One region of the Alteromonas sp. S015 genome, then DNA from elsewhere that is predicted to be linked to it. Evidence: predicted binding sites of a transcription regulator. Region 1 holds the regulator's gene; each other region holds the start of a gene.
What was found. The regulator sigma-54, encoded in region 1, starts transcription at its own class of promoters, with help from an activator protein. The targets are predictions, from matches to a motif close to GTTGGCACGNNNNTNGNNT.

Region 1 (10,532 bases):
ACGGTGTACGGTAGAGTCCAGATCACTAGCACCAGCGGCGCTATCAGTATCGCCAAGCGCATTGCGGTGAATGTGTACAGGGCCATCTTCACCATCTTCAATTTCGCCATTAACGATTTGTGCACCCACGCCCGTGCCACCTGTACCCAAATCAACAATACGAGTAGGAGCACCACCACCGGCAACACCCGGAACGCCATATCCACCCAGCGCATTTCCGGTCCCAGCTTCAACAACATCTGTACGGGCACTATTTAGTTCATCGTTAAGCTCAGTACCGGCATCGTATGCATTAAGGTAATAAGTATAGGTACCCGGCTCGGTTGGAATTTCAATACTGTCCATACCAACAAAAGCGTCGTTAGTAGGTATTAGCATGGAAAGTAGCGAAAGATATGGCTTGCCCATAGTATCGAAGGGATAGCTTAACGTCGCTTTCGGCGCGAGAAGCCCGCCAAAACGGTGCCACGTATTTGAACCATTGTCGGTATCAACAGGGCCGAGTAACGCTTCAAAGTTTGCGCCGCTTGAATCGGCGTTTTGCTCATCGTCAATCACACCAGCTTCAGCCAACCACGCCAAAGCTGACGATGCTGGTTGCCCTACTTCAAAGGCATCGACGGTGTCATCGTGGGCAATGACTAAGCGCGGTGTAAAACTCTGCGCCTGAGTCAGGTTGGTAATCTCAATATCTAAAGTGACAGCTTGGCTTACTGATACTGATGCTAGTGACAGCAACGTCGCACTGGCAAGTTTAGTGAATTTCATTTTATTGTCCTTGTTTATGGCTTAAATCGCATAAAAATTTAGGGCAGTAAAATGTCCAATTCATCACAGAAGTCTCACAAAAAACATACAGATTCGTCTCAACAAATAACGATGCTGTTATAAATTCTGAAGTTATGTTTTTTATAAAAAAATGATATTAACGCGGAATTAAACAGCGAACGCTCCGGTCTTGTTTTTTATTGGCGAATTAGGAGCGAGATATGATCCTTATCATCTACAGTGGAAACAAGTTTCAACACAACATATCGCAATGCTTAAGTGAGCATTGCTTTCTTTACGACGCTGTCTCTAATTTTCAATCCGCAGAGTCTTTACTTAAGGCGCAACATTATTCGCTTATCATTGTTGAGTCGCATGGAAATATTACGTGTCTTCATCGTATAAAAAGCGTGGTAGAGACAAATCCGGAAAGTTGGGTGATGGCAGTGGAAAGTGACGCGACGGCAGAGGACACGGCCGACGCGGAGGTAGATGAAGCAAATTACTATGAAATAGGCGTAGATGATTACCTATCAGGACCATTTGATGCACGCATGTTTACTGCCCGTATTCGCTCGCATATGCGCAGAAGTATACCTAACCAAGAACATTTAAAGCCATCTCAAGGTAACGAAGCGCGAATTGACATAGGTCCTCTCAGAATAGACCAGCGTTATCATAGTGTAAGCATAAATGGCCAAACACTGTCTTTAACGGCCAGAGAATTTACGCTACTGGAGTATTTTTGTCGTCATCCAAATCAAGTGTTTTCTCGAAATCACTTGCTCAGTGAGGTGTGGGGCTACAATCATGAAGGCTACGAACATACGGTGAATACCCACATCAATCGATTACGCACCAAACTTGATAAAATCAACAGCATTAAAAATGGTGGACAGCTAGTAGAAACCGTATGGGGTGTGGGTTACAAATTGAATGTTAATGGGTATACAGCGAGAGCGCTTATTGCCTGAGTATTTTTAAGCTGATCTATGCCTCTTCACGCTTGAATGTTGAAAAACAACTTAGATTAAAAATAGTGTCGCAGTACCTAAGAAAGCAAAAATACCTACGACATCGGTTATTGTGGTTAAAATAACACTGCCTGCAAGGGCTGGGTCTATTTTAAGTCGCTTCATGATCATGGGTAAGGTTGCACCCGCCAAAGCAGCAGCAATCATGTTCACCATCATAGCAAAGGCAATAATAACGCCTAGCATGTAGTCTTGTTTCCATAGCGCAATAACAGAGGCAATGAGCACCGCCCAGATCGCTCCATTCAAAAAGCCGATAGATATTTCTTTGCTGATAAGCCATCGTGAGTTACTGGCGTTAACATGGCCTAGTGCCATACCTCGAATAACAAGGGTCAGCGTCTGATTACCCGCCACACCACCCATACTCGGGACAATGGTATTTAAAATAGCTAATACAGCCAATTGACTGAGCGTTGCTTCAAATAGGTCACTCACCATTGCTGCCATTAGCGCAGTCACTAAGTTTACCGCCAGCCACACCGAGCGGCGTTTGGTACTTTGCATAACAGGCGCAAAGGTATCTTCATCATCGTCTAAGCCCGCCATACTCATCATTGAGTGTTCAGCGTCTTCACGAATAATATCAACCACGTCATCAATGGTAATTCGGCCCACTAAGCGATGATTTTCATCTACAACAGGAGCTGACAGCCAGTTGTAACGCTCGAAAAGGCTTGCTACCTCATCGTCAGGCATATTTACGGGAATCGCTTCCGATTCCTCATCCATGACGTCGGACACTTTGTCATCGGTATCAGCGGTGAGCAAACGGGTAACGGGAACAATACCCACGAGGTTGTCGGTTCTATTTACCACATAAAAGGTATCGGTGTTTTCGGGCAATTCGCCTTTTAAGCGAATGTAACGCAGAACCACGTCAATGGTGACGTCAGGGCGCAAAGTGATGGTGTCGGTGTTCATAATGAAACCAGCGGTTTCTTCACCGTAAGACAGCGCTTGTTCTGCACGTACGCGATCTTGTGCATCCATTGAATCGAGAATGTCGGCCAATACTGGCTCAGGAAGGCTGCTCAGCGTCTCCGCTAAGTCATCGGTATCCATCTCTTCAAGTGCATCAACCACATTGGCGGGGAGCATCTTTGAGATGATACCGTTTCGAACATCGTCAGAAAGCTCTTCTAGAATGTCACCGTGAAAGTCGCCATCAATCAACTCCCATAATTCGTCACGGGTTCTGCTAGGGCTAGACTCAAGAATGTGGGCAACGTCTGATGGCGGTAATTCAAGCAGAAGCTTACGTACAGATACGAATTGACCGTTGGTTAACGCGGCGTTGAGTGCGCGTAACTGAGTTTGTACGTATTTAGAAACAAGCGCTTCTGCCATAAGGCGTTATCCCTACAAGCTAAAAGATGAATAATGCAGGCTACAGAGCCTAAGTGGCCGTAGAATATCGCAATTATGATTAGTCTGTCATGATAATTGCGTAGGTTTTGCGCAGGATTTTAAGTTAACTGCGTTAAGTGTTGATTAATTCGTCAACGGATAGAGCAGGCGTGACTATTCGTCTTCGTTAAATCTGCCCTCGATAAGTTCTTCAATAGCAGCAAGTGCATCAACAGCATCACTGCCGTCGACAATTACATCAACCTTTTCACCTTGATGGCTTTCTAGCATCATCAATCCCAGTACACTGCTTGCGTCAGCTTCCTTATCGCCTTTTTTCAATATGATTTTAGCGTCGAATTGATTAGCCAGTTTAACCAGTTGGGTCGCCGCTCTTGCATGCAATCCTAGCTTATTAACGATAGTTAGCGTTTTTTGGATAGTCATTACTGATTCAGCTCTCTATGGCGGATTTGTACATCAGGGTGTATTTCACTAAAAGTTTTGGACAAGGTTTGTGCAATATAAACTGAGCGATGTTGCCCACCAGTGCAGCCTATCGCCACAGTGACATAACTTCTGTTATTGCGCTCTAGGTGGGGCAGCCATGTGGTCATTAAGTTTTGAATCTGCCAAATAAATTTCGTAACCACGGGTTGGGAGCCTAAAAACACTTCCACCGGTGCATCTAGCCCTGTCAGGTGTTTAAGGTCAGGCTCCCAATGAGGGTTAGGTAAAAAGCGCGCGTCAAAAACGTAATCCGCATCTTTGGGTATGCCGTGTTTAAAGCCAAAAGATTCGAAAACAAGCACAAGGCGTGAGCTTTTCTTGCCCAGAATGCGCTCTCTTATTAACTCTGCTAGCTGGTGAATGGTGAGCTTATCGGTATCTAAATATAAATCTGCGCGCTCTGCAATGGGGGCAAGTAGAGCAGATTCGGCTTTGATGGCTTCTGATAAAGATTTATTGAGCTTCGCTAGAGGGTGAAGGCGGCGAGTTTCGCTAAAACGCTTAACCAATACATCATCGCTTGCATCAATATAAACAATTGTCATGGACCACGAAGAAGGTAGGTAGTCTAGAATTTCTACCAAGTCGTCTGGGTTTTTGGGTAAGTTTCTTACATCAATGCTCACCGCTACCTGATCATATTCATCCACAACGGTATGAGTCAGTGTAGGAAGTAAGTTTACCGGAATATTGTCAACGCAGTAATAACCTAAATCTTCCAAAGCGCGAAGTGCGACAGATTTACCAGATCCCGAACGACCACTGATTATAATCAGCTTCACCTAACTTCTCCCTATATTCTGGTTCAATCATATACGCGTTGTTGAATTAGGCGCCTACTTAACGATGAAAAGACGCTTAATGGTTAACTTAATGCAGAAAGTATATCGTCGCTAGTTGTTGCGCGACGTATCGCTTTGATCGTTTCTTTGTCGCTCAGTTTGCCTGCCACTGTGGCTAGCGTTTGAAGGTGTCCTTCGGTTTGCTCCTCGGGAACGAGTAGTGCAAAAAATATGTCTACGGGTTTTTCGTCAAGGGCGTCAAAGTCAATAGCAGGCGTGCTGGTTACAACAATTGCTATCACTTTCTCAAGGCCTGCTAAGCGGCCATGGGGCAGGGCGATACCATTGCCGATGCCTGTGCTACCCATACGCTCTCGAGCCATCAAACTGTTGAGTACCGTTGCTTGGTCAATGTTTTCGTTTTGCTTGGCAGCGATATCAGCGATGATCTCAAGAATTCGCTTTTTACTGTTACACTGAACCGCACACTCGGTGCGGTCCAGACTTACGATGGCTTGTATATCCATGCTTAATTGACTACTAGTGTTTTTTCAGTTTTTCCTTATGCTTGATTACCTGCCGGTCGAGTTTATCAACCATGCTGTCAATCGCCGCATACATGTCTGTATTTTCTGAGGATGCGAATACTTCAGCGCCACTTAAATGAACGGTCGCTTCGGCTTTTTGATTTAATTTTTCAACGTTCAGGATGACATGCACATTAGAAATGTGATCAAAGTGACGTTCAAGTTTGCTGAACTTCGTATCGACATAATTACGCAAAGAGTCGGTGATTTCGACATGATGACCAGTAAGGTTGATTTGCATATTTCGTCTTCCTTATATTATTAAGCCCGTTTAGATAAGGCTTTTGCGTTGGTTCGACGGCGGAATCGATAAAGATTCCCGGTACTTTGCTATTGTTCGCCGGGCAACCTTAATGCCTTGTTCGGCCAACAATGAAGCAATCTTGCTATCGCTTAGCGGCTTGCTGGGCTTTTCAGCGGCCACTAATTTTTTGATCAATGCTCGAATCGCTGTAGACGAGCATTCACCACCAGACTCAGTTGCAACGTGACTTGAGAAGAAATATTTCAATTCGAAGATTCCACGTGGCGTGTGCATGTACTTCTGCGTTGTTACTCGCGAAATAGTCGATTCGTGCATATCTACCATTTCTGCGACATCATTTAGCACCATTGGTTTCATCATTTCCGGACCGTGCTCAAAAAAGCCCATTTGTTGCTGCACAATACAGTTTGCAACCTTCATCAATGTATCATTGCGAGATTCAAGGCTCTTTATGAACCACTTGGCCTCTTGCATGTGTGAGCGGATGAATTGTGAGTCGCTACTATTCTTGGCACGGCGACTCATGGCTGCGTACTGTTGGTTAACACTTAGTTTAGGCAGACTGTCAGGGTTCAGCTCAACCACCCAACGGCCATTCTTTTTGGTCACTGATACATCAGGAATAACATACTCAGGCTCTTTAGTAACTAAAGCACTACCTGGACGAGGATTCAAGGTTTGCAGTAAACGCATTGCCTCGCGCAGCTGATCTTCTTTTAATCGGCTTTTACGCATAAGCGTACGATAGTCTTTACTGCTCAGTAAGTCAGAGTATTCTTCAATCAGTTGTTTCGCTTCAGCAAGCCACGGTGTGTCTTCTGAAAACTGGCGCAATTGCACCATTAAACATTCTTGTGGAGAGCGTGAGCCAGAACCAATAGGGTCGAACATCTGAATGCGCTTAAGCACACATTCTATTTCGTCCATTTCAATCGGCTCTTCCATATCATCATCGTTAACCGCTTCTAAAATTTCATCAAGGGTAACGGTTAAATAACCTGACTCGTCGATAGAGTCGATGATTGCTGTAGCGATAGCGCGATCGGTATCCGAGAAATGAGTAAGGCGCATTTGCCACAATAGGTGCTCTTGAATATCTTCAGTAGTCTCACCTTGGAAGATCTGCTCGTCGTCATTAGATGGACCCGGAGCGGGAGAAGATGAAGCGGAGTAGTATTCATCCCATGTGCTGTCGATAGGCAGCTCATCGGGAAGATCGTTTTTTTCTAATGCATCACCCGCTTCTAGCGTGTCACTAGATGCAGAAGCAGTGGCCTCAGAACCCCCGTCGTCATTATCGATATTGTTCTTTTCTAACTGTGGCTCGTCGTTACCTTCTTCAATTTCTAATAGTGGATTAGAGTCGAGCGCTTCTTGAATTTCCTGTTGAAGATCAAGTGTAGAAAGCTGCAGCAGTTTAATGGCCTGCTGAAGCTGTGGCGTCATGGTAAGTTGTTGGCTAAATTTTAGCTGTAAAGATGGTTTCATCTACGTCTTATTTTAATGCTCTAAATTGAATATACCGGAGCGAAACTGAAAAATGACAATTCAGTTACACTAACTATAGCCTGAATTGTTCGCCTAGGTATACATCCCTTACTTTTTGATTACTTAAAACCTGTTCCGCGGTTCCCTGCGCAATAAGCTCGCCATGACTCACAATGTACGCTTTTTCACAAACATCCAATGTCTCTCGTACGTTATGGTCTGTGATAAGGATTCCAATACCCCTATCGCGAAGATGTTGTATTATCTTCTTTATATCATTAACTGATATTGGATCAACACCAGCAAATGGTTCGTCTAACAAAATAAATTGCGGTTTTGCGGCCAGGGCACGGGCAATCTCAACGCGACGGCGCTCGCCCCCTGATAAACTCATCCCCGTACTATTACGTATATGGTTAATATTAAATTCATCAAGTAGCGCATCTGCTTCTTCTTCCTGCTGAAGTGAATTTAAATCTTTACGGGTTTGCAGTATGGCCATGATATTTTCATGTACCGTTAGCTTTCTAAAAATAGACGCTTCCTGCGGTAGGTAGCCAATTCCGCGGCGTGCACGCTCGTGCATAGGCTGGTGAGTTAGCTCATTGTCGTCGATTTCAATCTTGCCTTTATCCAGATTCACCAAACCAACAATCATATAGAAGGTAGTGGTCTTACCGGCACCATTAGGCCCAAGAAGGCCGACAATCTGACCTGTTGAGACTGAAAGACTCACATCGCGAACAACTTGTCGCGATTTATATGCTTTAGCAAGGTTTTTAGCGCTCAAAGTTGCCATTGCTATTCATTGTCCTTGTTGTCTTTCTTTGACGTTGTTTTACGAATAGTTTCAGGCGTAAATACAGTTGTTACGCGACCTTCACCATTCTTACCCTTACCACCCGTTGCCAGCAATTGCTCAGTAATCATGTCAAATGTGATTTTATCACCTTGTACTTTGCTGGTGTCTTGTTGTAATTCAGCGTTACCCGCTAAAGAAATAGTGCGATTGATCACCTCGTAGCGTATTTCATTGGCTTTAGCTGACACTGGCGTACCGTCTTCAAGCGATTGAGAATAGCTTGCAGGTTTGCCTCGGGCGATAAATATTTCTCGTCCGCTTCCATCTGTTGCAATAACTTCAACCTCATCAGCTTTAATAACAAGAGAACCTTGCGTAATGAGTACGTCTTCCTTGTAAAGCGCGGTTTTATTTTTACCGTCAATAAATTGGGTGTTTGACCCTATTTTAATGGGCTGTGAAAAATCTTCTTCACTGGCAAGCGCAGCACCACTAGCGATGGCAAGTATAAGACTAGTTGCTAGGGGAATAAGTCGTTTGTACATGGTCTAAAAGCTCGTATTCTTGTGTGCGTAAGTTCGCGTTAAACCCGTTACTTAGAATAAGGTATTGTGTACCTAGTATCTCAACGGGTTGATCAGATGTCATTTGTTTCGTGTCTAAATTTATCTGGATGTATTCGGTTGATAAACTTTTGACAAAATCATCGGCAGTTTGATTTTCAATAACAACGCTATTTTCAAGTTGGATTAGCTCATTGTTGTAGAGCGTTCCTTCTTTCGCCGTCACCACCCAGGGCGACGACGCGTTTTCTGTATAAAGCGTGTATTTAGGTTGTTGAAACAATACAAAGCCAAGCTGGTCATAATGTTCCATCGACTCTGCAAACACCTTGTGATTTAACTCCCCGTCTTGATTGTACAGTGTAGTGGTTAGATTTCTCGCTTTGTAGGCGGGCTTGAGTGCATCGTTTTCACCTCTTCCCTGCATTTCAGGCTGCTCTTCCATCCACGTAGGGATGTACATAAACAACGCCAGAATGAATAGCGCAGATATGCTTAATCCTAAGCGATTAAAGCCAAACAGGCTCATACACTCGCTCCAAAAATCTCATTTGATACACCTTTGGCTTGCAAAATAGTATCCGAAATTTCTCGGACTGCTCCAAAACCACCAGGTAGCGAAGTAATCCAGTTTGCATTTTTTGCCACGTAAGGATGGGCATCGGCAACCGCAATTTTGACCGCTACGTGATTAAACATACCCGTATCTGGCATGTCATCACCAACCGCAGCTACTTCATCAGTGTTTAACTCAAGGCTTTTCATCAGTTCGCTGAGCGCGCCTGCTTTATTCTCTTCGCCCTGAATTATATGTGCAACGTTAAGTGCCTTCATTCTATTTTCAACAATGGCAGAGCGGCGACCTGTAATCACAGCTACATTGACTCCATTGCTCACTAACGCTTTAACACCATATCCATCGCGCGTATGGAATGCTTTCAGCTCTTCGCCTTCGTTACCCAGATAAATGCGGCCGTCAGAAAACACACCATCTACGTCACACACCAACAGCTTAATATGCGCTAACTTTTTAAAGAGCGCTCCGTCTAAATCGGTATACAAGGTCGTTGCCATTTAAAGTACTCCTGCTTTCAATAGCATGTGCATGTTGAAGGCCCCAACAGGTTTACGCTTCTCGTCAGTAACCATTAACGCGCTTATCTTGTGAGTTTCCATTAAGTTAAGGGCTTCAACAGCCAATTGATCTGCGATAGTCGTTTTACCGCCTTGAGTCATTACATCTTTCACTGCTGCACCGTGCACATCAATGCGGGCATCGAGTATTCGTCTTAAATCGCCGTCGGTAAAGACGCCGGCTAATGTACCATCAGAGGCTATCACGCCAGTCATACCCAGACCCTTATTAGAAATTTCTAACAGCGCATCAGCGACGGAAGCATTCTCGCTGATGAGGGGAATATCACTGCCACTTAGCATTATATCGCTGACTTTGAGTAGCAATTTTCTACCTAAACTACCGCCAGGGTGTGATAGCGCAAAATCATCTGATGTGAAGCCTTTTTGATCGAGCAGCGCTACCGCCAGAGCATCACCCATAACCAGTGTGGCCGTTGTGCTTGATGTAGGTGCAAGACCTAGTGAACACGCTTCTTTGTCTACGCTGATATCAAGCACTACGTCTGCGTGCTGACCCAACGAGCTCGATGCACTGTTAGTCATGGCAACAACTTGTATCCCCAAGCGCTTAACAACGGGCAACAAGTTGACTAACTCATTAGTTTCGCCCGAGTTGGAAATGGCGAGTAAGACATCGCCTTTGCTCAGCATACCCAGGTCGCCGTGGTTGGCTTCACCCGGATGCATGAAAAAGGCAGGGGTACCTGTACTGGCTAGCGTTGCAGCAATTTTATTGCCAATATGCCCAGATTTACCCATGCCGCTGACGACCACCTTCCCCTTGCAAGCAAAGAGAATGTTGCAGGCAGCAACAAATTCACTGTTTAAGCGTTCTACAAGGTTAGCGATGGCTTGCGTTTCTATTTCGATAACGCGCTTTGCCGAGTCGATATAGTGGGTCTGAGTTTGTGTATTCATGATTATCCGAATAGCCAGAATTGATAGCCGATAAAGCAAGCCAGAAGTATAAATCCGTTGGTTCTTGATATGGTACGCTTACCAATTAAATCGAAGCTGAACAAGAACAGTAACAATGTTAGACCAAGCATTACGTACATATCTCGGTTATAAACATCGGGGTCTAAGATACCAGGAGCAATTAAACCAGGCATGCCAAGCACCGCTAGCAGGTTGAAGATATTTGAGCCAATGATGTTGCCCAGCGCCAAATCGTCTTCTCCTTTCAATACGCCAGCAATACTTGCAGCAAGCTCAGGTAGACTTGTACCAAACGCAATAATAGTTA
Region 2 (10,532 bases), on a different contig from region 1:
TTTAAAAGTGAGACTTTTGCCGATTTACTGTCGCTTGTGAAATAGTTTGCAAGGCTGATGCCAAAATTAGATTTTGACGGGGGGAAATGGACGTCTTAGTTTCAACTTAAACAATTAAAAGCTTTATTAATCAGTCCAGTAACTTAGATTATTTTTTCTGATAGTAAAGGCCAGGGTGACACTTAACCATACTGTATATATCACTCGCAGCACTGATAGATTCCGATGCGCCAAGGAATAGCACACCCTGAGGCTGCAACTGTCCGGCAATTTGTTGCAGGATCCGCTGTTTCACTTCAGCAGAAAAATAAATTAATACATTTCGGCAAAACACTATGTCAAAGCGGCCAAGTGCGGCATAGCTTGAAAGTAAATTTAAACTTCTGAAGCTGACCATGCGACGAACGTCGGATTTTACCTGCATAAGTCCACTTTCATTTTTTTGGAAAAAGGCCTGTCTCCGATGCGGGGATAAGCCTCTCGCCAAAGACAACTCGTCATAAATACCTAACTCACATTTTTGCAGCATTTCTGATGACAAATCCGTGGCTACAATCTCAATACCCGCCCTCAATGCACCAGGCCGCTGACGCTGGTATTCAAGTACAGACATGGCGATGGAGTACGGTTCTTGCCCAGACGAACAGGCCGCGCTCCAAATTCGGATCTTTTGATTTTTTGTCGATATTGCTGGTAGTAACTCATTTACAAGTAAATCAAAGGGGTAGTTGTCTCGAAACCACAAGGTTTCATTTGTGGTCATAGCGTCGATTACGTCCTGAAGCAAGGCTCTGTCGAACCCCTTCACCACCACGTCTATCAGTTCGTCAGCCGATTCATATTTGTGCTTGAAGAGCAATGAAGCTAAACGGCTGCGCACCAGGTATTGTTTACTTTCACCCAATACTATGCCGCATTGCTTTTCCAAAAACTCTCTAAACTTTACGTAACTTGCTGGCGAAACGTCTTTATTAGCCAATCCTGTCTTGCTCCGTTATTCGCATTCTGTCATCAGCCACTTTTGTACCGCTGTAGCAAGTTCATCGGGATGGAATTTCGCGATAAAGTCATCTGCCCCCACTTTCTGCACCATAGCTTGGTTAAAAACACCACTTAGCGACGTATGCAATACAACATGGAGCTTTTGCAGCTCAGGCGTATTCTTAATTTCAGCGGTGAGTGTATATCCGTCCATTTCCGGCATTTCAATGTCGGAGACCAGTACGCCAACACGGTTTGTCACATCACCGTACTCTTCCGCAATTTGTTTGAGCCTGTTTAATGCTTCTAGGCCGTTTTTAGCAAGTTCAATCTCTAGACCCAGAGAAGTCAGTGCCTTTTTAACTTGATTTCTCGCTACCGCTGAATCATCAGCAATAAAGATAATTTTGTTCTCTTGACCTTCAGTTGTAAGGCCTTCCGCAACTTCTGAACTTACTTCGGCATTCAACGGAGAAATTTCATTCAAAATTTTCTCAACATCTAGAATTTCAATAAGTTCATTCTCAACTTCAGTCACTGCGGTTAAATAACTTGCTCTGCCAGTGCCCTGAGGTGGCGGCATAATTGCATCCCAATTAGTATTAATGATGCGTTCTACAGCCCCCACCAAGAAACCTTGAACAGAGCGGTTATATTCTGCAATAACAATAAAGGCGTTAGAGAGGTCTTCAATTTTACGGCCGCGAGTCGCCATACTCAAATCGATAACCGAGATAGTTTGACCACGAATGTGCGCCACACCACGTACCAACGGATTCAATTTGGGCATTGCTGTGAGTGGAGGACACTGAAGCACTTCCCGCACTTTAAAAACATTAATTCCAAAGCGTTGGCGGCCGTTCAGTCTAAACAGCAACAACTCTAAGCGATTCTGCCCAACAAGCTGCGTGCGCTGGTTTACTGAATCTAAAATCCCCGACATAGGTCACCTCTAAGTAATACTGGGCATGATCATTGCCTCTTCTGATAAAGATAGACAATATCACTAAATTTTTGCAGGTCAAACGACAGAAAAATGACACTAAATAGCATTTTTCAGTTTTAAGAAGGCTTTAACCCTTTCTCTAAACAATCGACCTGCGTTAACGCTCGTGCTTTTAAACCTTAAAGGTTTACTTAGGCTGTTTTGAATTTGCACAAAGCAAACCAGCCGTATTAAGCATAGTCAATAACTTGTAAACTGAACACGAAAAGTCATGATGAAAAATATGAACGCCAAGACGCGCCCAACCATCACACGATTACTGTCATTGACTGTTTGCAGCTTGCTCTCAATAAACTGCTTAGCAACACAAACCAATCACAAACGAGTTGAAGAAGGCGCAAAACAATACCTAATAACACAACTCGCTGATAACACAAAGGATACTAGCATTGATGTGTCTATTGTGAAGATAGACGATAGGATAAATATTCCTGACTGCCCAACCGGATTTGAATATAACGCGTCAAAAGAGGCCTTGAGTCAATCGTATATTTCAGTACGGGTGAGCTGTAGAAATAATGAATGGTACCTTTTCACCAGTGGGCAGGTTACACGTACCAAAGAAATCGTTGTCACCCAAGGAGCAATAAGCCCTGGCACTGTGCTGACATCATCGAATCTTTCTATGGCAAAAGTTGATGTAAGGCGGCTTCGCCACACAGTGTTTAGTGAGCAAGAGGCACTTATTGGAGCAAGAATAAAGCGCCGCGTGACAGGCGGACAAGCTATACAGTCAAATATGCTATGCTTTGTATGTAAAGGCGATAGGATTACCATCACCGCAGAGATAGCAGGGATGGAAGTTAAAACAGCTGGAATCGCTCAACAAGACGGTATCGTTGGTGACAATATTAAGGTAATTAATGCCAGTAGCCAAAAGATGGTGATAGCAAGAGTCGCAAGCCCTGAAGAAGTCGTGATACACTTGTAAATGGGGCAGTGAATATCTACTTTTTTGTTCACGATTTAGCTAAAGAAAGCGGCCAAAAGGCCGATATAAAGTACAGAGGCGAAAAAGTAGTGAGGACTAATTATGGCAATTAACAATATAAACAATGGGTTACCCAAAACACCCGTTGATAACGGGAAGGTTGCGCAACAAAATCAGACGCAACAATCTTCTCAGCAGGCTTCGGCACAAGCTGCGCAAGCCGCTTCGGTTCCGCGCCAAGATTCTGTGTCGTTAACGCAATCTGCTCAACAGCTCAATCAAGTGCAGAAAAAAGGCTCTGAAGCGCCTGTGAACCAAGAAAAAGTCGATCGCCTTAAACGCGCGATTCAAAGCGGTGACTATAAGGTTAATCCTGAAGTGCTTGCTAATAAGATTGCAAAACTTGAAGGCGAAATATTTGGCGCTAAATAGTGAGCGACAATACACGTAATTAATGTAAAGAGATCTGATGTGACTGAACAAGCAAGCCAATTAACACAAGCACTTACAAAGCAAGTTGAGCAGTTGTCTTTGCTTGCCGGATTGCTTGAAAAGGAATTGCAACTTATCAGTTCGCGAGATGCAGAATCTTTGATGAAATTATTAGATGAAAAGACAGCGCTATTGACGTCTATTCAGGCTCTCGATGGACGTATCGAACGTACTATCAGCGACCAAAATTCAATGTCGGAAGAAGAAGAAACATTAATGTCCGACGCAAAGAAACACCTAGACGATTGTAAATACCGCACTCAAGTAAATCAAAAAGCCGTTGAGCAAGGACAGCTACGCCTCACACACTTACGCAACTTGATGATGGAAGTACGCGCCAAAGAATCGCTTACGTACGACAAAAAAGGAAAACCTAAAGGCGGTACGTTAGGCTCAGGAGTTAGCGCTTGACGTTCTGCTCTTCTCAGTAACGATAGTCCTTTAGTTTTACACCTGTGAACGAGATTTATACCCCCAATACATATTTCGCGTCTTTCAACCGTTCTCAAAAAACAATTATCTGCGGGAACCGCCTCTTAGCAAGTGTCTAGTAATACTTCACATCTTTCACTCGGCGCGGTTTTGCGGTCGTCAAATAAATGTCGTAAACCTGCTGCATATCTAGTGCAAGTTCAGTAACGTAGGTATCTTCGCCGACTGGATAGGTTTTCACGACTTCAGCGCCTCTAATTACCCCTTCTACTGATGCACGTAATGTTTCGCTGTCTATGACCAAACGAGAAAGAGATTGGTTGCCTTCAATTTTTTGACCATATACCTGTTCAGTTAGCTCTCGGTACGCATCTAATTTTGACGCTTTCATCGCCATGATAAGCTTCATACTGTCACTTTCACCATGCTGGGAAGAAATAGGTGCATAGCCTACTGCTTTGAGTACTGGATAAGTTTCTGGCTCTATAGTTTCCCACTCAACATGTTTATCAATAACGCCGCATCCACCAGTGCTTATTGCTAAACCAAGAAAGCAAGACAGCAGCAGCGATTTTGATTTGTTTTTAAATTTCAAGCACATAGTTTTATTTCCAAATTGTATTAATAGTCAAATTAATGATGCCATTAACCTGCTTCCGTTAATGGTGGCAGTGCTTTTGAGAAATACCGCCAAAAGTGCGACAACACGTTTCGCTCTATCTATATTGACGTTTTTATAAAAGCGCTTAATAGAAGTCTGTGCAAGATACGCGCCCGTTTGATTTAATAGCAGTACAAACACATCAATTGGCACTCTTTTCGCATATCTCTTTCTATAAACCGAGCGCTTTGTACAGCGCAGATATCGAAAATCTTTAGAGGTGAGCGGTGCGACCTATTAGCAAAACAATGCTAGTCACTATTTTTAACGCTGTCGTGGCGGTAGTTTGCCTGTTAGCATTTTTCGTTGGGCAAGCAAATGCCGTGTGGTACGAAGCTACGGGTCAAGCGGTGGTACGAAATGGCGATAAGGAAACGGCAAGGCATGCGGCTACCCAAGAAGCACTGAAGCAAGCTATGCTTTTTGCAGGCGCATCGGTTCATAGCGTTGCTAAGCTAACGAACGGCCTTCTCAAAAATGAGGAGATGACCATTCGCTCCACCGGTGAAGTAGATCAGTTGGAATTAGTTGATGAAGTGTATAGCGGTGATGTAATTACAGTGAGTATACGTGCCGACATTTTTCCAAGGGAAAAAATTTGTGCCGCAAAAGAAGACCAAAAACATTTCGCTACGACGCATTTCAGAGTGCGTAATAGAGCGCAATTGACACAAGGTAACATTCCAAATTTCGACATTTCAATTACTCAGCAAATTGCGCAGGCCATGCGCGATAAAACAGAGAATTTAGTCATTACTTACATCGCGCCCCATACCGCGAAATTCGACAGTCGATATACTGATGAAAACATTCGTACTCTATCAGCGCAAAGCAATACGCAATTCGTGTTAGTAGGTGTTATAGATGATTTAAGTATGACTAACAAAGAACCGTCGGTATTTACACCGTGGCGCGACGGCACTTCCCTACGCGCATTTGCTATGACCATTCAAGTATACGACGGTATTAATGGAGGCCTGTTGCTAACTAAGTCTTATCAGAATCAGGGAGAATGGACATTCGACAGGTTTGAAAATGTGGATGAATTCTCGACGACATTTTGGCAGTCCCTTTATGGCCAAACAGTCAACGCAACAATAGCAGAAGCGGTCGAAGACATAAAAGAAGCCACTGCATGTCAGCCAATCACGGGTAGAGTGATAAATATTGCCGGCGATAAAATCTCAATTTCTCTAGGCAGGGATAATGGCATTTCTGAAAATGATGAACTATTCCTTTATCAAGCCAAAGAAATTGTCGATAATCGTGGCCGTAAATATTTACAGTATTCACTATACCCTGGCAAGTTCGTAGTTACTAAAGCCTTCGGTAATTCATCGCTAGTCGTCAATGAAAGTGCCGGAATGATGGCAAACATTCAAGAACACGATTTTGTGGTTAAGAAATAGTCTTTCTTAAATTCCACTTATGCGCTCTTAATCTTGGTTGGTTAATCAACACAGACGTGTTATACCTATAAGAATGTATGGCAATTTATACTTAAACTTTAGGTGAAGAAAGTTACTCTCACCTATACTTTAGTATAATTAAAATAATAAATTTATGACCCTTTCTCTATTTGCTTCGCACTGCTTGGCATTAGCGGCTTTGCTATTGGCTGGACAGCAAATGAAGGATCAGTATGTAATCGAGTTTCCAAAGCTTGAACAGGAAGTAAAAAATAAATTTGGCGCTGATAAAGCATCACACGTTGCAGCGCTAGAAGTTACCCTACACGCTCTTGAAAGCAAGGGGGTAAAAGATCAATTGCTTGGTGTAAACGCTTTCTTTGATGAGCATATTCAATATGCTACTGACGATATCGTCTTTAAAGAAAAAGACTACTGGGCAACCCCTTCTGAACTTTTTGGCCATTCTCGCGGAGATTGTGAGGATTATGCCATTGCAAAATATGTAGCTCTGCTACACTTAGGTATTGAAAGTTCCAAACTTCGCTTAATTTATGTAAAAGCAAAGATTGGTAGAAGTCGAGTAACACAAGCACATATGGTTTTAGGATACTATGATTCCCCTTCATCGGATCCGTTAGTGTTGGACAGCTTAGTGTCTAATGTATTACCCGGCTCACAGCGCACAGACCTGATACCTGTTTTTAGCTTTAACGACTCAGGTATTTGGCAACCAGGCAAAGCGACACAGGTTTCTTCGTCTACCAGTAGACTATCTCGGTGGCGTGACGTTATTGAGCGCATGAAATTAGAGGGGATTAGTAGAAGGTCCTAGGAGTTTATGTCAATAACAAGAGAATTGTGGCTAGCCATTATAGTCGTTGTCCTTGTTGCAATTGCAGGTAGCGTGACAATCCATGGAATTACTACGAAGCAATATGTAGAAGAGCAGCTTTACTCTAAAAACGTTGATAACGCCAGTATGTTGGCGCTAGCGTTAAGTGGATTAGAAAAAGATCCCGTTTCTTTAGACCTTTTCATCATGTCCCAATTTGATATTGGGCACTATGCGACAATTGTACTTCACAAAGCGGACGGCGAAATTGTGTCTGCCCACACCCACGAAGTGCAATTAGATGAAGACACGCCCAGATGGTTTACAAGCAATTTTTCACCGACAGTCAATCCGGGAGTTGCACAGGTAAGTGAGGGTTGGGGCCAGTACGGTACGATATATGTCGAAACCGACACCAGCTTCGCCGTCGCCTCTATGTGGCGCGCTACTCAACGGCTTATTTTCGGGCTATCTCTGGTAGGTATCTTCTCTGGAATAATAGGAGCATGGGCGCTTCGCGTTATCATTCGGCCCCTTGATGACGTAGTTCAACAAGCCGAGTCCTTTGGTGACATGAAGTTTATCCAACTGCGTGAACCTCGCACGCACGAACTCAAGCGCGTGGTTCGGGCGATGAACTCCCTCGCAAAAACGTCCAAGAAAATTATGGCGGAGGAGAATACCCGTCTTGACCTAATGCGCTATAAAACCCAATTTGACGACGAATCTGGTGTCGCCAACCGAGACTACTTTATTTCTATTTTGAAAGGTCAACTTGCCTTTCGCGATACCGAAGGCGTTAACTGCGTCTTTTTTGTGAGGTTTACAGAGGGCGAGGGTTTCTTGCGCACTCCAGCCACTATTCGTAAAAATCGTATTCGCGGCTTTGTTGAAGAAATTAATGATTGCCTCTCTATGCACCATCATCTTTTCACTGACAGCCGTATTGCGAGAATGCAAAAAAATGAATTCGCTATTCTCCTCACCGAAACTCACGATGCCGTTACGATATCTGAAGCATTACACGGTGCGTGTTTAAGTGCATTTAGCCAAGAAGGCGACCCTCAAGTCTTTCAGTCGGTTGTAAAATTACGACCGGGCGATAGCTTTTCAAACGCACTTATGCGCGCTGATGCGATGATAGATGAAGCCGAAGCGGATGAAATGGACGAACCGTTTGTCGAGGCTCCGTTAAGAGAATTCATTTCACTTGTGGAAGAGAAGCGATGGGAGCAAGAGCTCAAACGTGCTATCGATGCGCGCGATGTAGAAACATTTAATTTCCCAGTGCTCGATATAGACAGAAATTTGGTCCATTACCAAAGCTGGGCTGGGGTGAACATAGACGGAGAGCTTAGAAAGAGCGGCTTCTATACCCACTGGGCACGTTATTTAGGTTTGTTGCCACAGTTAGAACTGACAACCATTGTTCACCTTATTGATTACATTAACCGTTCTGGCACAGAATCAAAGTTTGCTTTTCTTTGCTCCGAACAGTTCATGCTAGACCCTGACACCCTTGCACAGCTTTATTATCAAATAGGCACCCACTCGAAAGCCGCTAAACAGTTATGTTTAGAAATAAGGGAATCTACTGCAACGCGTTTTCCAAAAGAATTTAACGATTTTTGTACAACGGTAAAAGCTAAAGAGTGCGAAGTTGGCCTTAAGCGTGTAGGCGAATCGTTCTCGCAACTGTTAGATGTGCAAGAGATGGGGCTAGACTATGTGAAAATTGATTCCGCATTTATGGCCGATATAGATTTCAACCCAGCTAATCACGCTTTCCTTCGTGGTTTCTGTTCACTTGCGCATACTTTTGGTATTAAAGTATACGCCGATGGTGTAAAACGCGCTGATCATCACGCGCTCTTTATAGAACTTGGTATTGACGGCGTTGTATCACATATGGAAGTTATAGAGCATCTTTTAGATGACTAAATTCGCCAAGTCTGAGCAGTAAACTGATTCGGTCTTTCGCCTCAAATTTATGCAAGAGCGTACCCACATATTCTTTAACAGTCCGCTCTGTAATACCGTGCTCTCTTGCAATTTCTTTATTGCTAAGTCCATCTAAAATACCGCTTAATACGTCTTTCTCGCGGTTCGTTAGGCCACTTAAAACGGGTAACACTCGTTTAGATTGCAGTTTGACCGCTACATTAGAGGTGGTCACTGAAAGCAACTCATTCGGTAACCACATGCCCCCCGCTTCTATCACTCTTGCTACCGAGGAAAAGAGAGACTGGGTTCCTAACGCGTGACAATACGCCCTAGCGCCCAGCATTAGCGCAGTTTGCATTTCTAAACGATCATATTTATAGGTCAGTACAACTATCTGCGTTACTTTTTGCTTGGCTTCAATTAGCTGTTGCCGCCAGTTTTCATCGCTTGCCACTACCCATATACAATCGCTTTGTTTACATGTTAGTTGATCAACACGACTATAGCTGGTCCACGAATACTGGGTTAGCGCCCCTTGCAAATCTTTTTTGGCGATGAAATGTCTCATTTAACGCTCCCGCAGGGCAGAGGCTGTTACATTGGACAACGGAGATAATATATAGTTAAGTACCGTTTTTTTCCCCGTGAGGATGTCTACCTGCACAATCATCCCAGGCAGTATCTCTAACGTTTCATTAGCAATGCTTTTCTTCGTTTCAAGTCTTACCAAATAATAAGTTTCATCTTTTTCGTTGGTAATGGCGTCAGCACTAATATGTTGAACTTCAGCAGACATACCACCGTAAATTGTAAAATCATAAGCACTGAATTTTAATATGGCCTGCTGCCCTTCTCGAATAAACGCAATGTCTTTAGGTGAAACCTTTGCCTCAACAATAAGTTGATCATCTTGGGGGACGAGTTCTACTACCGCACTGCCTGGTGTTATAACGCCACCAATGGTATTGATAAGCAACCGCTGTACCGTACCATTGATTGGTGATCTAAGTGCAGCTTGTGACACCACATCTTCTAAACTGGTTTGAGATTGCTGTAGTGTAGCCATTTCAGCGGTGGCTTCGGTCAATTCTTGGTTCCATCGATTAATCAGTTTAAGACGCGATTCTTCCTTCTTAATAACTTCCTCTTCGATGGCGTTTAGTCCACGCTCAATCGCTACTTTGGACTTGGTGATGTTTCCTTCTAGTTCTACTATCTGACGTTCCAACCGAAGGATTTCAATCTCCGACACAGCACCTGATGCAAGTAATGGCTTGGTCACAGAAAGCTCTTTCTCAGAAAGAGACAAGACGTTTTGATACTGAGACAAATTAGCTCGCTCTTCTTCCACATCCTGACGGCGTTGCATAATACGAGAATCCGATCCCGCCGCGATTTCATCAAGCTCAGCCAAGTTAGAATTGTAGAGTTTGCGTTCGTTATCAACGATAGTTGGTGCCTGCTCGCGAAGCTCTCGATTAAAGCGCAACACATCACCTTGAGTTAGCGCAGATAAGCGCTGCACTTTTGCCGCCAGCGCTGCAAACTGGGTTGTGTTTTCTTCAAGGCTTGACAAAAATCGAGTGGAGTCCACTTTTAGTAAAACTTGTCCAGCTTTAACTGTTTGCCCTTCCCGTACCAATATCTCTTGTACAATTCCCCCATCGTAAGATTGCAGCACCTGTAGTTGCTGAGACGGTATGACTTTCCCATCGCCTTTAGCCACTTCATCAATCTCTGCGAAATACGCCCACACTACTAATAGAAATAATACAAGTATTATCAAATATAAAAGCCCACGGGCTTTAACTGGGGTTTGCATTATGCGGGACCATTCCGCT
Region 3 (10,532 bases), on a different contig from region 1:
GTGTTGTTATTTCAATTCCATCCAGTACTGATATTGAAACGGCCATCTCTGCACTAACCTATGCGACTATATCTTGGACGGCCGCAGAGCGCGTTTTTGGAATACAGTACAAAGGGCTTAACATTGCCCCTGATCATGGGGAAATGCATATGCACGAATGTCTTAGTGCACTGGCTTGTTTGAATTCGCATTCATCACAGGCGTCGCCAGCATCAAATAAAACGGCTTCAATATTCTCGATAAAGAGTGAAAGTACGAGGTCTATGAAATGAACGCCATTTCACTAAGCCGTTTTTCACGATTAACCGTTTTTAAGAGGGTGTTTAGCCAACCAAAGTCTGTGGCTGTGCTTATGCTCTGCATAGCATTCTCTTTCATTCTTTTTACACTTACCACACCGCTTATGACATGGGTGCTCATGCTTGGTGGATGCGCAGTGATAGTGAGGACGGCAGGCCTTAGTGCGTTAAACAGTTTACCGACATCACGTACGGTTAACTTACTGGCGATATTGGCAGTGTTCGCATTATCGTGGTTTGGCTTTTCAGTCGGATTGCTTGATAGCATGATCAATTTGTTAACGGTCGCGTGTGCTCTTAAAATCATGCTGGTAGAGAAAAAACGAGACTTTCACTTGGTTATTTGTACCTGTTTATTCTTAATCGGCTGTGGATTTATTTCGTCACTAAGCGTGTTTGCATGGATTGGCTATACTGGAATATTGGCCCTGCTCCTTTCCGCAACTGCCATATATCATGGCGCAGGTATACCCAAAACAAAAAGTATAAAGTTCGTAACCGTGCTTATCGTTCAGGCTTTTCCTATCGCGCTGCTACTGTTCTTGCTGCTGCCCCAACTTCCTCCGCTTTGGCAAATGCCCATGTCTAAATCAACTGAAACGGGGCTTTCTGATACAGTGACGCCAGGTGATATCGCATCGCTAGCAAGTTCGTCTGAGTTGGCTTTCAGCGCCACATTTAAAAGCGAAGAAGAAGTCCCCGATGCATCGTCCAGGTATTGGCGCGCTATGACCTTAGAACATTTTGACGGGAAAACCTGGTCTATTAGCGACAAACGCAAACAGGCAGAGCAGCAGCTAGCTTACATGGGCAAGTCGTCACCATTGTCAGTGTTAGCCGAGGAAGACTCACTTGAAGTGATAAACTATGAACTTATCGTGGAGCCCACACAGCAAACGTGGCTATTTGCGTTAGCGCCTTCGACACCCAACAACATCAAAAACAGTATTTTCGTAAGAAGTCTTTTTGATTTTACATTACAGGCGAATAACCCAATTTCCAGTAAGAAAGCGTTTTATCTGCGCTACTATTCAACAGCTCAAATTACGAGTGCAATAGAAAATTTTGAAGCGCAATTGAACCTACAAGTTTCCATGAATGGAAACCCACGAGCCAGAGCATGGGGACAGACTCTGACAAAGCAGTATTCGAGTGCACAGCACATTGTTAACGCAATAATGCGTGAATTCAATCAAAGAGGCTTCCAATACACCCTATCGCCGAACGCCATGCCTACCGACCCCATAGACCGATTTTTATTCGAAGAACGCTCAGGTTTTTGTGCCCATTACGCAGGCGCCATGGTGTACGTGCTTCGCGCCGCTGGAGTCCCCGCAAGAATGGTAACAGGCTATCAGGGCGGAAGCGCGCTGAATGACAATGTGCTTCAAGTAAGGCAGTACGACGCTCATGCGTGGGTGGAAGCGTTTATTGATGGTGTGTGGACGCGCCACGACCCCACAAGTATGGTGGCACCGTCACGCTTAACCTTGGGGCTAGAACATGCATTGGAAGAACTTGGTGAGTCTCGTCAAACCAGTATTTTGGGCGACCTGAGCAACGCTGCTATTTTTGCAACACTACACAGCTGGTTTCAACAGCTTGATTACTCATGGAGTAAATGGGTACTTGGCTTTGACAATACAGCGCAAACCAACATGCTTGAAGAATTACTAGGTTCGCTAACGCCGCAAAAAATGCGAGTCGTGTTTCTTTCCGCCATCGGCCTTATCGGTCTTATTTTAACTCTGTATTTCTTACCTGGAGCTAGCCGCAATACATTATCGCCTACGCACAATATTTTACTAAACGCGATAAAGCACGTAGAGGTGAAAACCGGAAAAGAAAGAGGGGTTAAAACCTTGTCTGCTTATCTGGCTGAGGTAACGCCTTTACTAAACGAAGACGCTGAGAAGGCATTAACGCTATTGTGTAACCAATTTGAGCACGAAAAATACGCCCCCAAAACACATGATGCAAAAGTTTACTCAACCATGAAGCATCAGCTAAAAATATTAAAAAACGCACTGAAGTAGGAACCCGTAAAAGCGATTGCACCTTAAACACTCACACTCCCCCCTTTTTAGTGCAGACTAAATGATAGTGACACGGTAAAAGTTTTTATCAACCCAATCATAGTTTCACTCAACCCTTTGTTTTTAAATAGCATTCTTAGTTCTTCCATACAGGTTTTGGTAATTGGCACTTTTTTAGCTTTGTATTAATGGATAACAAAAGTACGAGGGCGCTTACTTATAAAAGTATTAGTTGCCAGCGGGCTTTAAAGTACAAAGGCGTACACGTAAACAACGGTTTATTTGTTAGCTACTACAATGAATGAGTTTCGGACAAAGGCGTCCCCAGTTCTTTCTTACGAGAGCGCTGCGGACGCCTTTTTTTGATCTTCTACAACGCATTGAAACAGTGAACCACAACACACAACTGACAACTTATTAATAACGACAACGTGAGGTGAAACCATGGCTTATCTTCTCCCCGCTGAGTTTGCAACCAAGATGGTAGATGCAGGCGAAGCTAAAATTTATATGTCTACACGCGATACGCTAATACGTGCTTTTATGGCAGGTGCAATTCTGGCTCTGGCTGCTGTTTTTGCCATTACCATTGCCGTTCAAACCGGCGTATTTCTTCTTGGTGCCGTATTATTCCCGGTTGGCTTTTGTATGCTTTACCTTATGGGGTTTGACTTGTTAACCGGCGTGTTTGTACTCACTCCTCTCGCGTGGCTTGCACAGCGACCTGGTGTCACACCAAAGCAAATTCTACGTAATTGGGGATTGGTATTTTTAGGTAATTTTGGTGGCGCATTAACGGTTGCCTTTATGATGTCGTTTATTTTTACCATGGGGTATAACGTGGATGGCGGTGCCATTGCGACTAAGGTAGCCAGTATTGGTGAAGCCCGCACCTTGGGTTATGCAGAACACGGCGTTGCAGGCTGGTTCACCATTTTTATTCGCGGCATGCTGTGTAATTGGATGGTATCGTTAGGCGTAGTCGGTGCAATGATTTCAACTCACGTAAGTGGAAAAGTATTGGCTATGTGGATGCCTATTATGCTGTTTTTCTTTATGGGCTTTGAGCACTCGGTAGTCAACATGTTCCTTTTCCCATTTGGTCTTATTATGGGCGGTGACTTCTCTGTTATGGACTACTTCATCTGGAACGAGATCCCAACTGCACTTGGCAACCTCGTAGGTGGCCTCGCCTTTACTGGATTGACCCTATACACCACCCACGTTAAGACGCTACCAAAACGTACTATCCCTGTTGATAAAGCCGCTGCATCGCAAACGCTTCCTATTTAACTAAGGCAGTTATCTCGAAGCCATCATCACTTATATCTATAAAGCAAGTCATGATGGCTTTGTCCTCTCCATAGAGGTAACGAAGTGGTTACACGATTGAATATGCAGGTAAAAAGCAATTAAACATGAATGATCGAGCCGCGCTAAACACTTCAACTTATCCGCTACCTAATACGCTTAGTATAAGTGCATTTTCTACACCCGGCGTGAAGGCGATAAACCAAGATGCATATGCTTTTCATATTTCTGATGAACGAAATCAAAGCAGCATTTTTGTTATCGCTGACGGTGTGAGCAGCAGTACGGTTAGTCAGATTGCTAGTGACTTTGCTACCAGGCAGTTTATTAAACTGTTCAACATGACGCCGGAACAATGGCCTGTTAAGACGCGCGCTGAAACTATTATCAAAGAAATAAACGCGCTACTTTATGCCCGTACGCAGCGAAGCCCTTTTTGCTATACACCAGAAAAAGGTTATGTTTGCACGTTATCAATCGCAGTTGTTACGGGTAATCACTTAGAAGTTTTTCATGTGGGGGATTGTGAAATTCAGGTTGTTTCGGAGAACTTACAGTCTTCTATCTCGCTCACGAACCCTCACCGTCAAATATCGGAAACCGTGCCTTCACAGAATTACCTTACCAAAGCCTTAGGCGTTCAAGCGCACATAAACATCGACCATACGACGTTCACCCTGAACTCATCGAGTACGTTTTCACTAAGTAGCGATGGGGTTTATGAGTTTGTTTCGCTACCTACCATTCTAAAGAAAATTAATGATGCCGATACGCTTTGTGAAAACCAAGCTGCGCTAGTAGTACATGAGGCATTTACCAAAGGAAGCGATGACAACCTCACCTTACTTCTCGTAAAGATTCATGTTGTTGGCACTGATGGGCTCTGCGATCACAGTCACCCATCGAATGCTGACGTCTCAACGTTATCTACACCAAATTCATCTTTACTAAACAGATCATCGCGGGTCCAGCTGATAGCCAATTCTGAGAAATCTGAAACTGCGGTTAGACCCCCGATTAAGCAATCTGATAAACAAGTGTGCGAAGAGCTCGATACCACACACCTTACAACGGGTGATGAAGTTGATGGATTAAAGCTAGAACGACAGCTTTATACGTCGGCCCGAAGCCATGTCTTTATTGCCTCCAATTCATCTTCCAAAGCTAAGCACACAAACAACCCTGTAATTGTAAAGACACCGGCCACAGACTTTACCCAATCGCCAGAGATGCTAAATGGGTTCCTAATAGAAAGTTGGTTTTCGAGACGGATTAATTCGGCACATGTTATTAAAAGCCCCATGTTTACTGATCTGGGTTTACCGTACTCCCCTTCCGCTTTTTACAGCATCAGTGAATATGTGCAGGGTCAAACGCTAGCCCAATGGGCTGTTGATAACCCCACACCATCATTAGAGCAAGTTAGGAATATAATCGAGCAAGTGGGCAACGGCTTACAGGCTATGCACCGGCAGGGAATTCTTCACAGAGATATACGCCCCGACAATATTATTATTAGCGAACAGGGCCACTGCACTATTATCGACCTCGGTTCGGCAGCCTTAGCCGATGCCCCAAGCCTTTATAGTGACACACCTATTCCTGGCGCAGCGCTATTTGCAGCACCTGAGTACTTTTTAGGAAATGTAGGCACAGAGCGCTCTGATCTGTTCTCCTTAGCCGTACTTACCTACTTTCTTTTGTGCGGGCGTTATCCCTACCATACAAAACTCGCTCACTGTCGCACGTTAGCCCAGCAGAAAAAGCTAAAATACCAAACTGCAATAAACCCTAAACGGCCAATACCAAATTGGGTTGATAGTGCCCTGAAACGAGCCTTACATGTTAACCCTGATAAACGCTATTCGACATTATCTGAGTTTCTCTTTTCGCTTCGCTACCCAAATCCGTCACAACATACGGCGTACGAGCCGTTAGTAAAACGCCACCCTCTTTTTGTTTACAAGGTGCTAATACTGGCACTTATTCTCAGCAATCTAGCTACGCTCATTTTGTTTAATTAACCCTTTAAGGAAATGCTAATGATTACATCAAGAACCCAAGTTACCGACATGCTCCAATCAGCCAAAATTTTAAAAGGCATAAAGTGGAGTCAGATTGCCGAAGTTGTTGGTCAGTCAAAAGAATGGAGTACTGCTGCTTGCTTAGGACAAATGGCCATGACAAAGCAACAAGCTGAAGCCGTGGGTGAGTTACTTGAGCTTTCCGACGAAGCCATTGCTTGGCTTCAGATTGTGCCTTACAAGGGCTCATTGCCAACCGAGGTGCCTACTGACCCGCTTATTTATCGCTGGTATGAATTGGTGAGCGTGTATGGCACTACATTAAAAGAATTAATTCATGAAGAGTTTGGCGACGGCATAATGAGTGCCATCGATTTTTCTATGGATTTACAGCGCGAAAACGATCCTAAAGGCGACCGAGTAAGCGTAGTTATGTCAGGAAAATTTCTGCCCTATAAGATGTACTAAACGTATTTCAAGACGGGACACTCGACATAAAAAAGCCGGTCATGCGACCGGCTTTTTCGTATTTTTTGAAGCGTTAGCTAGCACAAGCTAGCTAACATTCGCAAAGGCTAATTACTTAGCAGCTTTACGCGCTTTTGCTTCTTCAATTACTTTGTCAGCTACGTTCTGAGGACATGCTGAGTAGTGGCTGAATTCCATAGAGAACTGACCACGACCAGATGTGATAGTACGTAGGTGACCGATGTAACCAAACATCTCAGATAGAGGTACGTCAGCCTTGATGCGAACGCCAGTGGCGCCAGCTTCTTGGTCTTTGATCATACCACGACGACGGTTAAGGTCACCGATTACGTCACCAACGTTGTCTTCTGGGCTAAATACGTCAACTTTCATCACAGGCTCAAGAATTTGAGGACCCGCTTTTGGCATTGACTGACGGAATGCACCTTTCGCTGCAATTTCGAACGCGATTGCTGATGAGTCAACTGCGTGGAAACCACCGTCGAATAGTTCAACTTCAACGTCTAGTACTGGGTAACCCGCTAGAGGACCCACTTCCATCATACCTGCGAAACCTTTTTCGATTGCAGGGAAGAATTCTTTAGGTACGTTACCGCCCACAACAGTAGATGTGAACTTGAAGCCAGAGTTAGTTTCGCCTGGCTTGATGCGGTAATCAATCTTACCGAATTGACCAGAACCACCAGACTGCTTCTTGTGCGTGTAGCTGTCTTCAACAGGTAGCGTGATAGTTTCACGGTATGCAACCTGAGGCTGACCAACTTCTAGCTCAACGCCGTAAGTACGCTTCAAGATGTCTACTTTGATATCTAGGTGAAGCTCACCCATACCTTTAAGGATGGTTTCGCCCGAATCTTCGTCAGTTTCAACTTGGAAAGATGGATCTTCTGCTACTAGCTTACCGATAGCGATAGACATCTTTTCGTTAGCGCCTTTATCTTTTGGCTTAACAGCAATTGAGATTACTGGCTCAGGGAAGATCATTGGCTCTAGAGTACAAGGGTTCTTCGGATCACATAGCGTGTGACCAGTTTGAACGTTCTTCATACCAACAACAGCAAGGATATCACCTGCTTGTGCTGAAGTAAGTTCAGTACGTTCGTCAGCGTGCATCTCAACCATACGACCGATACGCTCAGTCTTACCCGTTGCACTGTTAAGAATGGTGTCGCCTTTGTTAAGTTTACCAGAGTAAATACGGATAAACGTAAGGGCACCGAAACGGTCGTCCATGATTTTGAACGCAAGCGCACGGAACGGCTCATCAACAGATACTGTTGCTACTTCACCAGTAGGCTCACCAGTTTCTTCGTCAGTCAGTGGCTGAGGATCTACTTCTGTTGGAGAAGGTAGGAAGTCAACAACTGCGTCAAGAACTAGCTGAATACCTTTGTTCTTAAATGCAGAACCACAGTAAGTTGGGAAGAACGCTAGGTCACGAGTACCCTTACGGATACAACGCTTGATGTCTTCTAGAGACGGCTCTTCGCCATCCATGTAAGCCATCATTAGGTCGTCGTCTTGCTCAACAGCAGTTTCGATTAGTTGCTCACGGTACTCGTTCGCTTTCTCAACCATGTCTGCAGGGATGTCTACAACTTCGTAGTTTTCAGGAAGACCTGAATCGTCCCAGATGTACGCTTTCATGTCTAGAAGGTTAACAACACCTGTAAACTCGTCTTCGATACCGATTGGAAGCGTCATTACTAGTGGGTTAGCAGCAAGTACTTTCTTAACTTGGCCAACAACACGGTAGAAGTCTGCACCCATACGGTCTAGCTTGTTAACGAAAATACAGCGTGCAACGCCAGATTCGTTAGCATAACGCCAGTTAGTTTCTGACTGAGGCTCAACACCGCCAGAACCACAGAATACACCGATACCGCCGTCTAGTACTTTAAGTGAACGATATACTTCAACTGTAAAGTCAACGTGTCCCGGAGTATCGATGATGTTCATGCGATGATCTTTCCAGAAACAGGTTGTTGCCGCTGACTGGATGGTAATACCACGCTCAGCTTCCTGCTCCATGAAGTCAGTTGTTGATTCACCATCGTGAACCTCACCAGTTTTATGGATTTTACCAGTAAGCTTCAAGATACGTTCTGTTGTGGTAGTTTTACCCGCGTCTACGTGGGCGAAAATACCAATGTTTCTGTAATGAGATAAGTCTGACATTAGTTCACTTTCATTGGTTCAGAGTAAAAAAACGGCCGGATTATAAAGGATTTCTATACCAGATTTACACCTTTTTTAGCATAAACCTTAAATTCGTTTACTAAAATCCGCACCACCATTAATTCTTTTCTATAAATATCAAAAACTTAATAAGTTATGACACTTTTTTGAAAAATAACAAAATCACACCTCATCTTTTGAAGTGCGAACAATTGTTACTGTAACTTCATCTCTGTCGTGGTAGAGATGCCTCACCTTCACCGCAAATGCATCTTCCAAAGCATTTAATCGGCTTCTTAGCAACGTCATGGCTTCAACTACAGTTTCATAACGTTGTTTCATAGGTAACTTTAAATTGAATATTGCATGCGTTGCCCAGTGCTTAACTAACCAATCACCCATCAATTTTGCTACCCTATCGGGTTGCTCTATCATATCACATACCAGCAAATCTACACGACCAAATTGTGGTCGATAGGTAAACCCGTCTGCAGCGTGATGTTCAACCAACCCCGTGCTCATTAAACTATCGGCTACAAGTCCATTGTCGATAGCTTCAACATACATTCCGCGCTTAACCAGCTGATAAGTCCAACCACCCGGGCATGCACCGAGATCCACTGCACGTCCACCGCTTCGAAGTACTTTAGTTTGCTGTTTGTCGCTAAGCATATTCACAAGTGCATCTTCAAGCTTAAGCGTAGAGCGACTCGGCGCGTCACTGGGGAACTTTAATCGGCAAATGCCCAAATGATCGCCATTGGCATGACTGGGTAATGTATAGCCAATATGACAAATTTCAAATGACTCAAAAAAAATATGTAGTTTAGGTTTACCCAGGTTTTCCTTGGACGTAAGCCACCCTGCTTTTCTTAACGCTTGGCGAAGAGGTACGGTAAACTTACGGCAAAACTTTGCGAGAGTTTTCCCCTCTTCGGTATCCGGGTATTCAACGTCAATGGCGCCAAAAATAGAAAACGGTTTTTCTACTTCTTTCAAGGCCTCTAGCACTTGCCCTACTCTGTCTTCTTTTTCTATACCGGTTAGTGTGGCAAAAACAGCTATCAGCTGACGAGGAAAAATACTGTCATGAACCGCAAACTGGGTAATGGTCTGCTCAAGCTGTAAGGCATCGTATAAGTGATAAAGTACAAAGCCACTGTTCTTCTTCGATACTGGGTAGCCATAACACTGAGCTTCACCGTATCTCGAGGTGAGTTCGTTAGCCGTATCGTTTTCATAACCAGGTCGACAATATCCTAAAATGCTAGTGTTAGACATTACCTGCCTCCGGCCTGTGGTGCGTTTTGTCCTTACCTTCTTTTTGTTGCAGCGTTAACTTTTGACCCTTTATCAGTCCAACCACTAACAACACCCACCCAATAATAAAGAACATGCCCCCTAAAGGCGTTATCGGGCCAAACCATTTTATACCGCTTATTCCTAGCGCATATAAACTTCCACTAAACAACACCGTCCCGGTAACGAAACAAAACGCTACCCGATTGGCCCACGCCGATGAAACAGCCCCTGACAGCGCAGGCAAAAGCAGTAAGGCTAATGCGTGATACATTTGATAACGCACACCAATTTCAAACGTGTTGAGTTGCTGTACAGTTAACACGCTTTTTAAACCATGTGCGCCAAACGCGCCTAGCACTACAGAAAGGCCTGCGAGCAATGCCCCAATAATAAGATACGGTTTAGCAACAGTAGCTAACCAAAGTTTTTCAGTTTTCATTAAATTAATCGTTCGCTCTGATTTCTGATTAACCATTAGTTATGTAAAACGGTTTCAATAAAAGACGCGGTAAGCGTGGCAGCTTTAACAATATGTGCTTGTTGTGTTTTACCGCTTGCTTTTCGAGGCTTAAAACTGTGATCGCCGTCTTCTAAATAGGTGTATTTGATATCTGTAGATAACATGCATCGCTTTATGTAATCCTCTACTTCGCTCTTCGTACCAAAGGTATCTCGTTCCCCCTGAATAATAAGCAAAGGCTTTGACGCCGTTAACAGGTGCTCGGTTCGCGTTTTTTCTGGCTTACCTGGAGGGTGAAATGGATAGCCCAGCGCTATCGCGCCTTTTACATTGCTCACCGCTTCATACACCATGGTAGCCATGCGCCCGCCCATCGACTTTCCACCTATGAATACAGGCAAATTATGCAAGGCTTTGTTATCTTTGCTGCAAG

Region 2: the regulator sigma-54 is predicted to act here: its motif matches at 4,649-4,667, upstream of V7R42_RS19625 (flagellar assembly protein T N-terminal domain-containing protein).
Region 3: the regulator sigma-54 is predicted to act here: its motif matches at 2,498-2,516, upstream of V7R42_RS01815 (formate/nitrite transporter family protein).

The regions. Positions count from the first base shown of each region.
Region 1 is NZ_JAZETO010000002.1:277,412-287,943, forward strand. It holds gene V7R42_RS05265 (spondin domain-containing protein) at 1-768, opposite strand, end outside; gene V7R42_RS05270 (response regulator transcription factor) at 990-1,742, shown strand; gene mgtE (magnesium transporter) at 1,794-3,152, opposite strand; gene V7R42_RS05280 (HPr family phosphocarrier protein) at 3,327-3,599, opposite strand; gene rapZ (RNase adapter RapZ) at 3,599-4,444, opposite strand; gene ptsN (PTS IIA-like nitrogen regulatory protein PtsN) at 4,528-4,971, opposite strand; gene hpf (ribosome hibernation promoting factor) at 4,985-5,272, opposite strand; gene V7R42_RS05300 (RNA polymerase factor sigma-54) at 5,303-6,784, opposite strand; gene lptB (LPS export ABC transporter ATP-binding protein) at 6,858-7,583, opposite strand; gene lptA (lipopolysaccharide transport periplasmic protein LptA) at 7,586-8,131, opposite strand; gene lptC (LPS export ABC transporter periplasmic protein LptC) at 8,100-8,678, opposite strand; gene kdsC (3-deoxy-manno-octulosonate-8-phosphatase KdsC) at 8,675-9,223, opposite strand; gene V7R42_RS05325 (KpsF/GutQ family sugar-phosphate isomerase) at 9,224-10,204, opposite strand; gene V7R42_RS05330 (calcium/sodium antiporter) at 10,207-10,532, opposite strand, start outside.
Region 2 is NZ_JAZETO010000014.1:12,799-23,330, forward strand. It holds gene V7R42_RS19595 (CheR family methyltransferase) at 149-979, opposite strand; gene V7R42_RS19600 (chemotaxis protein CheV) at 995-1,924, opposite strand; gene flgA (flagellar basal body P-ring formation chaperone FlgA) at 2,202-2,918, shown strand; gene flgM (flagellar biosynthesis anti-sigma factor FlgM) at 3,021-3,350, shown strand; gene flgN (flagellar export chaperone FlgN) at 3,390-3,821, shown strand; gene V7R42_RS19620 (LPP20 family lipoprotein) at 3,958-4,443, opposite strand; gene V7R42_RS19625 (flagellar assembly protein T N-terminal domain-containing protein) at 4,752-5,912, shown strand; gene V7R42_RS19630 (transglutaminase-like cysteine peptidase) at 6,067-6,747, shown strand; gene V7R42_RS19635 (bifunctional diguanylate cyclase/phosphodiesterase) at 6,754-8,688, shown strand; gene V7R42_RS19640 (helix-turn-helix transcriptional regulator) at 8,663-9,259, opposite strand; gene V7R42_RS19645 (HlyD family type I secretion periplasmic adaptor subunit) at 9,260-10,532, opposite strand, start outside.
Region 3 is NZ_JAZETO010000001.1:435,630-446,161, forward strand. It holds gene V7R42_RS01805 (DUF58 domain-containing protein) at 1-272, shown strand, start outside; gene V7R42_RS01810 (transglutaminase family protein) at 269-2,335, shown strand; gene V7R42_RS01815 (formate/nitrite transporter family protein) at 2,780-3,628, shown strand; gene V7R42_RS01820 (protein kinase domain-containing protein) at 3,754-5,670, shown strand; gene cynS (cyanase) at 5,689-6,138, shown strand; gene fusA (elongation factor G) at 6,250-8,337, opposite strand; gene rlmM (23S rRNA (cytidine(2498)-2'-O)-methyltransferase RlmM) at 8,521-9,618, opposite strand; gene V7R42_RS01840 (DUF423 domain-containing protein) at 9,611-10,078, opposite strand; gene V7R42_RS01845 (alpha/beta family hydrolase) at 10,114-10,532, opposite strand, start outside.